2 regions of the Enterobacter cloacae complex sp. 385G4 genome follow, and region 1 is predicted to be linked to the other one. Evidence: predicted binding sites of a transcription regulator. Region 1 holds the regulator's gene; the other holds the start of a gene.

Region 1 (5,613 bases):
GGATGTGCATAAAGTGCGTGTGCAAAAAGCGCAAAAAACCGCGATGAATAAACTGATGGGGCAGATTGGCAAGCCTTATCGTTGGGGCGGCAGTTCGCCGCGTACCGGTTTCGACTGCAGCGGCCTCGTCTATTACGCCTACAAAGATCTGGTTAAATTCCGTATTCCACGTACCGCCAATGAGATGTATCACCTGCGCGATGCGTCACCGGTTAACCGGGGTGAGCTGGAAAACGGCGACCTGGTCTTCTTCCGCACGCAGGGTCGCGGTACGGCTGACCACGTGGGCGTCTACGTCGGCAACGGGAAATTCATCCAGTCTCCGCGCAGCGGTCAGGACATTCAGATCACCTCGCTCAGCGAAGATTACTGGGTACGTCATTACGTCGGCGCGCGTCGCGTCATGACGCCAAAAACCATTCGTTAATCCCTGCCCTGCCGCATCTGCGGCAGGGTAAGTTCCTCTTTTGCATACCCTTTCAATTTGCTATCCTGTCCTTGTTGTCTGTAGGGTTATTGGCAACACAAAATACAATAAGGAGAGAAGCAATGTCGTTCGAATTACCTGCACTACCGTATGCAAAAGACGCCCTGGCACCGCACATTTCTGCGGAAACCCTGGAATACCACTACGGCAAGCATCATCAGACGTACGTCACTAACCTGAACAACCTCATCAAGGGCACCGATTTTGAAGGCAAAACGCTGGAAGAGATCGTTCGCAGCTCAGAGGGTGGCGTTTTTAACAACGCGGCTCAGGTGTGGAACCACACTTTCTACTGGCACTGCCTGGCGCCGAATGCCGGTGGCGAACCTGCCGGTGAACTGGCAGCCGCCATCAACGCCGCCTTTGGCAGCTTTGCTGAGTTTAAAGCGAAGTTTACCGATGCCGCCATCAAGAACTTCGGTTCTGGCTGGACGTGGCTGGTAAAAGAGGCGGATGGCAAACTGGCTATCGTGTCCACGTCTAACGCGGGCACCCCGCTGACCACCAGCGCTACGCCGCTGATGACCGTGGACGTGTGGGAACATGCTTACTACATTGATTACCGCAACGCGCGCCCGAACTACCTGGAGCACTTCTGGGCTCTGGTTAACTGGGACTTTGTCGCGAAGAACTTCGCCGCGTAAGAGACACGCAGAAGGGGTAACCCTTCTGCGTTTTTGCTTATTCAGCCGTGCAAACCGCTTCAGGCTGTTTACGGCCGGACATCATCACCAGCAGCAGGCCGAGCGCGGCAATAATCGCCCCCATCACCGGCACAAAACTGTACCCCAGACCGCCTGAAATCACGGCGCCTCCGGCGGCGGCGCCCAGCGCATTGCCGAGGTTGAATGCCCCGATATTCACGGAAGACGAGAGACCCGGCGCCTCATGGGCAACACGCATCACGCGCATCTGCAGCGGCGGCACCACGGCAAAGGTGGCAGCGCCCCAGACAACCATCGCAATCGCCGCACCGAATTCATTCTGCGCCAGCCACGGGATCGCGACCATAATGACAATCAGCAGGGTTAAAAAGCCCTTCAGCGTGCCGCTCACGGAACGGTCAGCAAATTTCCCGCCGAGATAGTTGCCAATCGAGAAGCCGACGCCAATCAGCACCAGCATCGCGGTAACAAAGAGTGGCGTTGCGTGGGTAATGTCGTGTAAGACCGGCGAAATGTAGGTGTAGAGGGTAAACATCGCTCCTGCCCCCAGCACGGTGGTCAGCAGCGCGGAAAGTACCTGCGGGCGCATCAGCACCGACAGCTCTCTGCGTACATCAGGGCGTTCACCCGCACTGCCTTTTGGCAGGGAGAAGAACAACGCCACCATCGCGACCACGCCCAATCCGGCCGTCGCCAGGAAGGACATCCGCCAGCCAATGACCTCGCCCAGCCAGGTTGCCGCAGGAACACCGCCGATGTTAGCGATGGTCAGCCCCATAAACATGGTGGCCACGGCGCTGGCCTGCTTGTGTTTTGGCACCACGCTTGCGGCCACGACCGAGCCCAGACCAAAGAAAGCACCGTGGTTGAGGCTGGTCAGAATGCGCGACAGCATCAGAGTGGTGTAATCCGGCGAAATGGCCGAAAGCACGTTGCCCAGGGTGAAAATCGCCATCAGGAAAATCAGCGCATTGCGGCGCGCACGGTGCGAAAGCAGAAGCGTCATCAGCGGCGCTCCCACCATCACGCCGATGGCGTAGGCGCTGATTAACATCCCGGCGGCCGGGATCGAGACGTCCACGCCACGGGCGATAACGGGCAGTAACCCCATCGGGGAGAATTCAGTGGTGCCAATCCCAAAAGCGCCAATCGCCAGGGCCAGCAGGGGAAAATTGATTTTCATGCGTCAACTCCGGATGCCGTGTCATGTGGTGACACAGAACAAAGAAGCGGAAAGCATGACATCAATCACAAAAAATGAGAAGTTAACAAAATGGCAAAAGATTTTTGCCAGAGAAGTAACAATCGGAGCGTTCGGGAGGGAGAAGACTCCCCCCGCGTAAATCAATGCAGCGCAGCCGTCAGGCCAGCCGCCACAATCAGCGCCAGCACAATAACGGTGGTGAACAGCGAAAACTTCAGATCGGAACTCATCAATTTTTCTCCTTTTAATCCCCCCACGAAAAGTGAGCTTGCTCATTTTTGCACAGTTTACGTCAAAAATCTTCCTGGATTTAAGCTGATAAACACTTTACCTCTTCCCCTTTTCATCAAGATAGGCCAAAATTCCACGCTAAATTTATTAGCGTACCGGCCATTGACCCCCTCCTGACGTCCCGTGTCGTTTTCCCGGCGTGCCGCAATTCAAAATTGCGTGATAAGGGTGAGAGAAGGCAAACGTTTACCTTCAAGTTTTTCAGGAGTTTAGGATATGGTCTGGAGTGACATTTAATGGCAACAATTAAAGACGTAGCAAAACGCGCAAACGTTTCCACTACAACCGTATCACATGTAATTAACAAAACCCGTTTTGTGGCGGAAGAGACGCGCAACGCCGTCTGGGCAGCGATCAAAGAGCTGCACTACTCGCCGAGCGCGGTTGCGCGGAGCCTCAAGGTTAATCACACCAAGTCTATTGGTCTGCTGGCGACCAGCAGCGAAGCGGCCTATTTTGCCGAGATCATTGAAGCGGTAGAAAAAAACTGCTTCCAGAAAGGCTATACCCTGATTCTCGGCAACGCCTGGAACAGCATTGAAAAACAGCGCGCCTACCTGTCGATGATGGCGCAAAAGCGCGTGGACGGCCTGCTGGTGATGTGTTCAGAGTACCCGGAATCCGTGCTGTCGATGCTGGAAGAGTATCGCCATATCCCTATGGTGGTGATGGACTGGGGCGAAGCGCGCGCCGACTTCACCGACTCCGTTATCGATAACGCCTTCGAAGGCGGTTACATGGCGGGCCGTTATCTGATCGAACGCGGCCACCGCGAGATTGGCGTGATCCCGGGTCCGCTGGAACGCAACACCGGCGCGGGCCGCCTGGCCGGTTTTATGAAAGCGATGGAAGAAGCGCTAATCACCGTGCCGGAAAACTGGATCGTGCAGGGCGACTTTGAGCCGGAATCAGGCTACCGCGCGATGCAGCAGATCGTCTCCCAGCCTCACCGTCCAACCGCCGTTTTCTGCGGGGGCGACATCATGGCGATGGGCGCCCTCTGTGCGGCCGACGAGCTGGGTCTGCGCGTACCGCAGGACATCTCCGTGATCGGGTATGACAACGTGCGCAACGCGCGCTTCTTCACGCCAGCGTTAACCACCATTCACCAGCCGAAAGATTCACTGGGTGAAACCGCCTTCAATATGCTGCTGGACAGGATCGTCAACAAGCGTGAAGAGTCACAGTCCATTGAAGTTCACCCTCGCCTCATCGAACGCCGTTCCGTTGCGGATGGCCCGTTCCGCGACTACCGTCGTTAAGCTCATTGCGGAGCCAGTCAGTCTGGCTCCCGCAGCCACTCCCGGTTAAGCGTTTCGCTGTCCCCCAGATAGTCCAGCAGCCAGGCCATCGCCGGCGAGACATCATTTTGTTGCCAGGTGAGGCAGCAGGCCGCATCCGGGAACGGATTCTCCAGCGTTAGCTCAACCCACTCACCGGTGTCGATTCGCGGACGTGCAAAATGGGCGGGCACCATGCCTACGCAGAGCCCGGCACTGAGGCACGTCGCCGACGATCCCCAGTCAGGGGCGACAACCCGCCGCTGGTTGTCCAGCAGCCAGGTAATTCGCTTCGGCAGCGAGCGGGAGGTATCTTCCAGCACCAGCGACGGCCAACTGCGCAGCGTATCGTCGCTCAGCGGCCCTTCCGTCGCCGCCAGGGGATGATCGCTTGCCACCACGCATTTCCAGCTCAGCATCCCCATATCGCGAAAGGCGTAACGTCCCCCGACCGGGATCGCCTGGGTCGCGCCAATCGCCATCTCTACCCTGCCGTCCGCCAGCGCATCCCAGACGCCGTTGAACACCTCCTGCGAGACCCGCAGTTCTACGTCAGAGAAATGCCGATAAAAATCGACAATCATCTGCCGGGTGCGCTCGGGCTTAACGATGTAATCCACCGCAATGGAAAGGTGGCCCCGCCAGCCGTTCGCGATCTGCTGGCACTGCTCGCGGGTGATCTGCATTTTTTTGATAACAGAACGCCCTTCCTTTAAAAACCACGCCCCTGCGGGCGTTAATTCAACATCACGATGCCGCCGTTCAAACAGCGGTACCGCCAGCCACTCCTCAAGCTGTCGCACAGTATAGCTGATGGCCGAAGGGACGCGGTGCAACTCCTGCGCCGCTCCGCTAAAGCTGCCATTACGCGCGACAGCATCGACCACTTCAAGAGAATAATCTGACCACATTTTCTGCCTGCAAAAAATTTGAATGCACCCGACAAATATTAGCGTTTCACAAGCGGCTTTGCACTCCCTACACTCAGCGCCAACGTATACCTGCCTCCTCAGGAGAATAAAACAGTGCAACCCAGGAAAGGTTTTTTAGTCTGGCTCGGCGGCTTAAGCGTGCTGGGCTTTTTGGCCACCGATATGTACCTGCCGGCGTTTGCCGCCATGCAGGAAGATTTGCAAACCCCTGCTGCCGCCATCAGCGCCAGCCTGAGCCTGTTCCTGGCCGGTTTTGCCTTCGCGCAGCTGCTCTGGGGACCGCTTTCGGATCGCTTTGGGCGTAAACCGGTGCTGCTGCTGGGGCTGGCCATTTTTGCCGTGGGCTGCCTGGGGATGCTATGGGTGCGCGATGCCACCTGGCTGCTGGTGCTGCGGTTTGTTCAGGCGGTCGGCGTCTGTGCCGCGGCCGTGACCTGGCAGGCGCTGGTCACCGACTACTATCCGGCGAACCGCACTAACCGTATTTTCGCCACCATCATGCCGCTGGTGGGGCTCTCACCGGCCCTCGCCCCGCTGCTGGGCAGCTGGATCCTCGCGCACTTTGACTGGCAGGCCATCTTTGCCACGCTGTTTGCCATCACGCTGGTGCTGATGCTGCCGGCGTTCGCCCTCAAGCCCGCGCATAAAAAAGAGGCGCACGCAGACGCGAAGCCGATTACCTTCACCTCCCTGCTGAGCGCGAAAGCGTATCGCGGCAACGTTCTGATCTATGCCGCCTGCTCGGCGAGCTTCT
Region 2 (5,613 bases), on a different contig from region 1:
TAAAGGACGTACCGATCCCCCTTCCTGATTCAGCAAGGCGCTCATTAAATGAAGAGGTTCGATGAATTGGTTGTCGTGCCCCAGTGCAAGGGACTGGGCATCGGCGAGAGCAAGCTGGAATTTATTAGTAAGACGATCCAGACGCATAACTCCTCCCATAACAGGTCAAATTTGCTACTGGAGATTAAATGAGGTCATCCCTCAATTATTCAAGGTTAATGACCTGAATTATGTGAAAAGAAAACGGCACGTGCCGGATCGTCTTGATTCTTTAGGTTATATCAGCCAAATGAAACTTGCCATACGACCCGTCGTCTTGTCGCGGCGATAGGAGAAAAAATCATCCTTTTCGGTGAACGTACAGCGATCGCCGCCGAAGATCTGCGTTACGCCAATATTATTCAGACGCTGGCGGGCAAGCTGGTAAATATCCGCCAGATATTTTTCCCCGGCAGGCAGAAAGGCCTCAATGGCTTGCGGATCTTTTTCCATGAATGCTTCGCGAACCTCCGGCCCCACTTCAAAAGCACGAGGGCCAATCGCCGGACCTAGCCAGGCCATGATATAGGCGGGATCATCATTGAAGCAGGCGACGGTCTCTTCCAGCACGCCCTCGCATAAGCCACGCCAGCCCGCGTGCGCTGCTGCTACCTCCGTACCGGCACGGTTACAAAACAGAACCGGCAGACAATCGGCGGTCATTACGGCACAAACCGTACCCGGCGTATTACTGTAAGAAGCATCGGCGCGTTTGGAAGCGTAAGGTTCTCCCGTCAGCTTCAGTACCGCTTTGCCGTGAACCTGCTCCAGCCAAACCGGTTTCGACGGCAGATTTCCCGCAGCAAACAGACGCGTGCGGTTCTCTTCAACGTGTTCCAGGCTGTCGCCGCAGTGCGCGCCGAGGTTTAAAGACTCCCACGCGCCCTGGCTCACGCCGCCAATACGGGTCGAACTACAGGCGGCCACGCCTGCAGGCAGCGGCCACTCCGGGACAATCAGTTTGGTCATAACCAGTCCACTTGATCCTTATGTTCTTCGAAATCGGCACGCATGGCATCAATGAGTTCCACCATATCCTGCGGGATAGGCGCATGCCATTCCATCTGGATACCACTGATCGGGTGATAAAGACGCAGCATGGTCGCGTGCAGCGCCTGACGATCGAATTTACGCAGTACGCTGATGAACTCATCCGACGCGCCTTTTGGCGGACGCGGACGACCGCCGTACACCTGATCCCCCACCAGCGGATGGGTAATGTGCGCCATGTGTACGCGGATCTGGTGAGTACGACCGGTTTCCAGGCGCAGGCGCAGGCGGGTATGAATACGGAAGTGCTCCATAATGCGATAGTGCGTCACAGCCGGTTTACCCATCGGATGCACCGACATATGGGTACGTTTCGTCGGGTGACGGCTGATCGGCTCTTCTACCGTGCCGCCAGCGGTCATGTGTCCAATCGCCACCGCTTCATATTCGCGAGTAATCTCACGCAGCTGCAGCGATTCCACCAGACGGGTCTGAGCGGGAACGGTCTTCGCCACCACCATCAGACCGGTGGTGTCTTTATCCAGACGGTGAACGATACCGGCACGCGGGACATCCGCAATCGGCGGATAATAATGAAGAAGTGCGTTAAGTACCGTACCGTCTGGATTCCCTGCGCCCGGATGAACAACCAGGTCGCGCGGCTTGTTGATCACCAGAATGTCATCATCTTCATAGACGATGTCCAATGGGATATCCTGCGGCTCGAAGCGGATTTCCTCTTCGATTTCAGCATTGATGGCAACAGCTTCCCCACCAAACACTTTCTCTTTTGGTTTGTCCCAGATCTTGCCGTTTACCAGCACGCGCTGGTCAAGGATCCATTCTTTTATGCGTGAACGCGAATAATCAGGGAACAATTCGGCCAAAGCCTGATCTAAGCGTTGACCGAGCTGATTTTCGGAGACTGTTGCGGTGAGTTCTACTCGTTGTGCCATAAACTGCTTCTTTGTTTAACGTTGGGTTTTACGGCTTTGCCGTTTAATATAGTGTGCTATTGTAGCTGGTCTTAATCGGGAGCAGGAACAGAGTTTCTCCCGGACAAACATTTGAGGAAAGTCAAAACGTCATGACGCGCATGAAATATCTGGTGGCAGCGGCCACGTTGAGCCTGGCTTTGGTGGGCTGCTCCGGTTCGAATGAACAGGTCCCTGACAATCCGCCGAATGAAATCTATGCGACTGCACAACAAAAGTTGCAGGACGGTAACTGGAAACAGGCGATAACGCAACTGGAAGCGTTGGATAATCGCTATCCATTTGGTCCGTATTCGCAGCAGGTACAGTTAGATCTTATCTACGCCTACTACAAAAATGCCGATCTGCCGCTGGCTCAGGCAACTATCGATCGTTTCATGCGTCTGAACCCGACTCATCCTAACATCGACTACGTCATGTACATGCGCGGCCTGACCAACATGGCGCTGGACGACAGCGCCCTGCAGGGCTTCTTCGGCGTAGATCGCTCCGACCGTGACCCGCAGCATGCGCGCGACGCCTTCAATGACTTCTCCAAGCTGGTGCGCGGCTATCCGAACAGTCAGTACGTCACCGACGCGACCAAACGTCTGGTGTTCCTGAAAGATCGTCTGGCGAAATATGAGTACTCCGTTGCGGAATACTATACCCGTCGTGGCGCATGGGTTGCCGTGGTTAACCGCGTAGAAGGTATGCTGCGTGATTACCCGGATACTCAGGCAACGCGCGACGGCCTGAAGCTGATGGAAAATGCTTACCGTCAGATGCAGATGACCGCTCAGGCTGAAAAAGTGGCGAAAATCATCGCCGCGAACAGCAGCAACACGTGATAGCGTTTCAATGCAAAACGGCAGCCCGAAGGCTGCCGTTTCTTTATTCAATTCAGACATCCGCTGAAGCGCTTTAGCCTCAACACATCCCGTCAACTATGACCGCAATTCGTACCTTCCACAAGGTAAATCTCATCTCTTCCTGCCCTGCCTCACAAAAAAGATTCCCTGACAAAAACCGACAAAATAACGTGATCTAAATCACACATTTTGACATTAGGTCGGGTATGCTGGAATCACCAAGACGGAAAGACAAGAGGTAAAATTTATGACAATGAACATTACCAGTAAACAAATGGAAATTACTCCGGCAATTCGCCAGCACGTCGCAGACCGTCTCGCCAAACTGGATAAATGGCAAACACATTTGATTAATCCACATATCATCCTGTCCAAGGAGCCTCAGGGTTTCATCGCTGACGCAACTATCAATACTCCAAACGGCCATCTGGTCGCCAGCGCAAAACATGAGGATATGTACACCGCAGTCAACGATTTGATCAACAAGCTGGAACGGCAGCTCAATAAAGTGCAACACAAAGGTGAAGCCCGTCGCGCCGCAACGTCGGTGAAAGACGCCAGCTTCGCGGAAGAAGTTGAAGAAGAGTAATCCTTTAAATTGAGTGTACCGCCAACGCGCCTTCGGGCGCGTTTTTTATTGACAGGGTGAAAACAGTACGGGTACTTTAACGGTATCAATCACAGGATGACTTTATGAAACTTACGCCGTTCTTCTTCGCATTCTTTTTTACCTTCCCCTGAACGGGAGGCGTTTCGTCGTGTGATAAAGAATGCGAAGACGAACAACAAGGCCTCCCACACCGGGGGGCCTTTTTTATTGATAACGATAAAATGAGACAGGCAACACTATGACACCGGAAAACCCGTTACTGGATCTGCGAGTAAAAATCAGCGCGCTGGATGAAAAATTACTGGCGCTGCTGGCCGAACGTCGCGCCCTCGCCGTTGAAGTGGGCAAAGCCAAGCTGGACTCTCATCGCCCGGTGCGTGATATCGACCGCGAGCGCGATCTGCTGGAGCGTCTCATCCAGCTCGGTAAAGCGCATCACCTCGATGCCCATTACATCACCCGGCTGTTCCAGCTCATCATCGAAGATTCCGTTCTGACCCAGCAAGCGTTACTCCAGCAGCATCTCAATAAAACCAACCCGCACTCGGCGCGCATCGCCTTCCTTGGGCCTAAAGGCTCCTACTCTCATCTGGCCGCACGCCAGTATGCCGCACGTCATTTTGAAGAGTTTATTGAGAGCGGCTGCGCAAAATTCGCCGATATTTTTAACCAGGTTGAGACCGGCCAGGCGGATTACGCCGTGGTGCCGATTGAAAACACCAGTTCCGGTGCCATCAACGACGTTTACGATCTGCTGCAGCATACCAGCCTGTCGCTGGTCGGCGAGCTGACGATCCCTATCGATCACTGCGTGCTGGTCTCCGGTTCAACGGACCTGAACACGATCGAAACGGTCTACAGCCATCCGCAGCCTTTCCAGCAGTGTAGCCAGTTCCTGAACCGCTATCCGAACTGGAAAATTGAGTACACCGAAAGCACCTCGGCGGCAATGGAAAAAGTAGCGCAAGCCAACTCCCCAACCGTTGCTGCGCTCGGCAGCGAAGCGGGCGGCGCGCTGTATGGCTTACAGGTTCTGGAACGCAATCTTGCTAACCAGACGCAAAACATTACCCGCTTCGTGGTGCTGGCCCGCAAGGCAATCAACGTGTCAGACCAGGTGCCGGCAAAAACCACGCTGCTGATGGCGACCGGCCAGCAGGCGGGCGCGCTGGTAGAAGCCCTGCTGGTGCTGCGCAACCACAATTTGATCATGACCAGGCTGGAATCACGCCCAATCCACGGTAATCCATGGGAAGAGATGTTTTACCTCGATATCCAGGCCAACCTGGAATCTGCATCCATGCAGAAAGCCCTGCGCGAACTGGGTGAAATTACCCGTTCAATGAAAGTGCTGGGCTGCTATCCGAGCGAAAACGTCGTCCCGGTCGATCCAAGCTAGCATTCGATAAAACGGCTTTTCTTCATCCCTGCCACATTAACCGGCAGGGTGAAGACGGCTCCGGAAAGCGGATACTTCGCCACCTCCTCCGCATCCATATTTTCCCGCGTGGTGGTAATGAACAGCGTTTTCATATCGTCGCCGCCAAAGCAGACCATCGTCGGGCAACGCACCGGCATGCGGTATTCTTCCAGTTGCTCCCCTTGTGGAGAAAAACGTGCGATACGCCAGCCGTCAAACAGCGCGCTCCAGTAGCAGCCTTCCACATCCATCGCCGCACCGTCCGGTATCCCCTCGCCCTCTTTAAACTGACGAAACACCCCACGCCTGCCGGGTTCGCCCTGCTCGTTAAGCGGCGTGCGGTAAATTACGCCGTTTGGCGTGTCTGAGGTAAACATCCACTGTTTATCCGGGGTAAACGCTAAGCCGTTGTGCCCGTGAATATCGCACTGGATCACTTTCGGCGTCAGGTCATTGTCGATGCGCATCAGCAGGGCACCGTTGTAATCTCCCGGCCCCCAGAACGTGCCCGCATAGAACCGGCCCTGATGGTCGGTGCCCCCATCGTTAAAACGTGCGAGTTGCGGGTTAGAGGGGTTATCACACACCTTGCGCTGCAGGAGCCCATGCTTATCGGCAAGCCAGATGCCGTTGCGCATAGCGACGATAAAACCGCCTCGCTCACGCAGGGCAAAGCAGCCCACCTCTTCATGGAAGGAAAGCACGGTA

What was found. Region 1 encodes PurR, which represses purine synthesis genes. Its sites were predicted from a motif close to CANGCAAACGTTTGCNTG; they were not measured.
Region 2: a site for PurR is predicted at 3,008-3,025, ahead of raiA (ribosome-associated translation inhibitor RaiA). Genes of this name have one in related genera too.

The regions. Positions count from the first base shown of each region.
Region 1 covers NZ_JBXWDD010000001.1:291,647-297,259, reverse strand. Annotated here, with positions in the region: gene AC2FAJ_RS01600 (C40 family peptidase) at 1-427, shown strand, start outside; gene sodB (superoxide dismutase [Fe]) at 550-1,131, shown strand; gene AC2FAJ_RS01590 (MFS transporter) at 1,169-2,335, opposite strand; gene cydH (cytochrome bd-I oxidase subunit CydH) at 2,497-2,586, opposite strand; gene purR (HTH-type transcriptional repressor PurR) at 2,884-3,909, shown strand; gene punR (DNA-binding transcriptional activator PunR) at 3,927-4,838, opposite strand; gene punC (purine nucleoside transporter PunC) at 4,953-5,613, shown strand, end outside.
Region 2 covers NZ_JBXWDD010000012.1:2,797-8,409, forward strand. Annotated here, with positions in the region: gene clpB (ATP-dependent chaperone ClpB) at 1-147, opposite strand, end outside; gene yfiH (purine nucleoside phosphorylase YfiH) at 277-1,008, opposite strand; gene rluD (23S rRNA pseudouridine(1911/1915/1917) synthase RluD) at 1,005-1,985, opposite strand; gene bamD (outer membrane protein assembly factor BamD) at 2,117-2,854, shown strand; gene raiA (ribosome-associated translation inhibitor RaiA) at 3,123-3,464, shown strand; Phe leader region at 3,568-3,693, shown strand; gene pheL (pheA operon leader peptide PheL) at 3,569-3,616, shown strand; gene pheA (bifunctional chorismate mutase/prephenate dehydratase) at 3,724-4,884, shown strand; gene AC2FAJ_RS20905 (SMP-30/gluconolactonase/LRE family protein) at 4,881-5,613, opposite strand, start outside.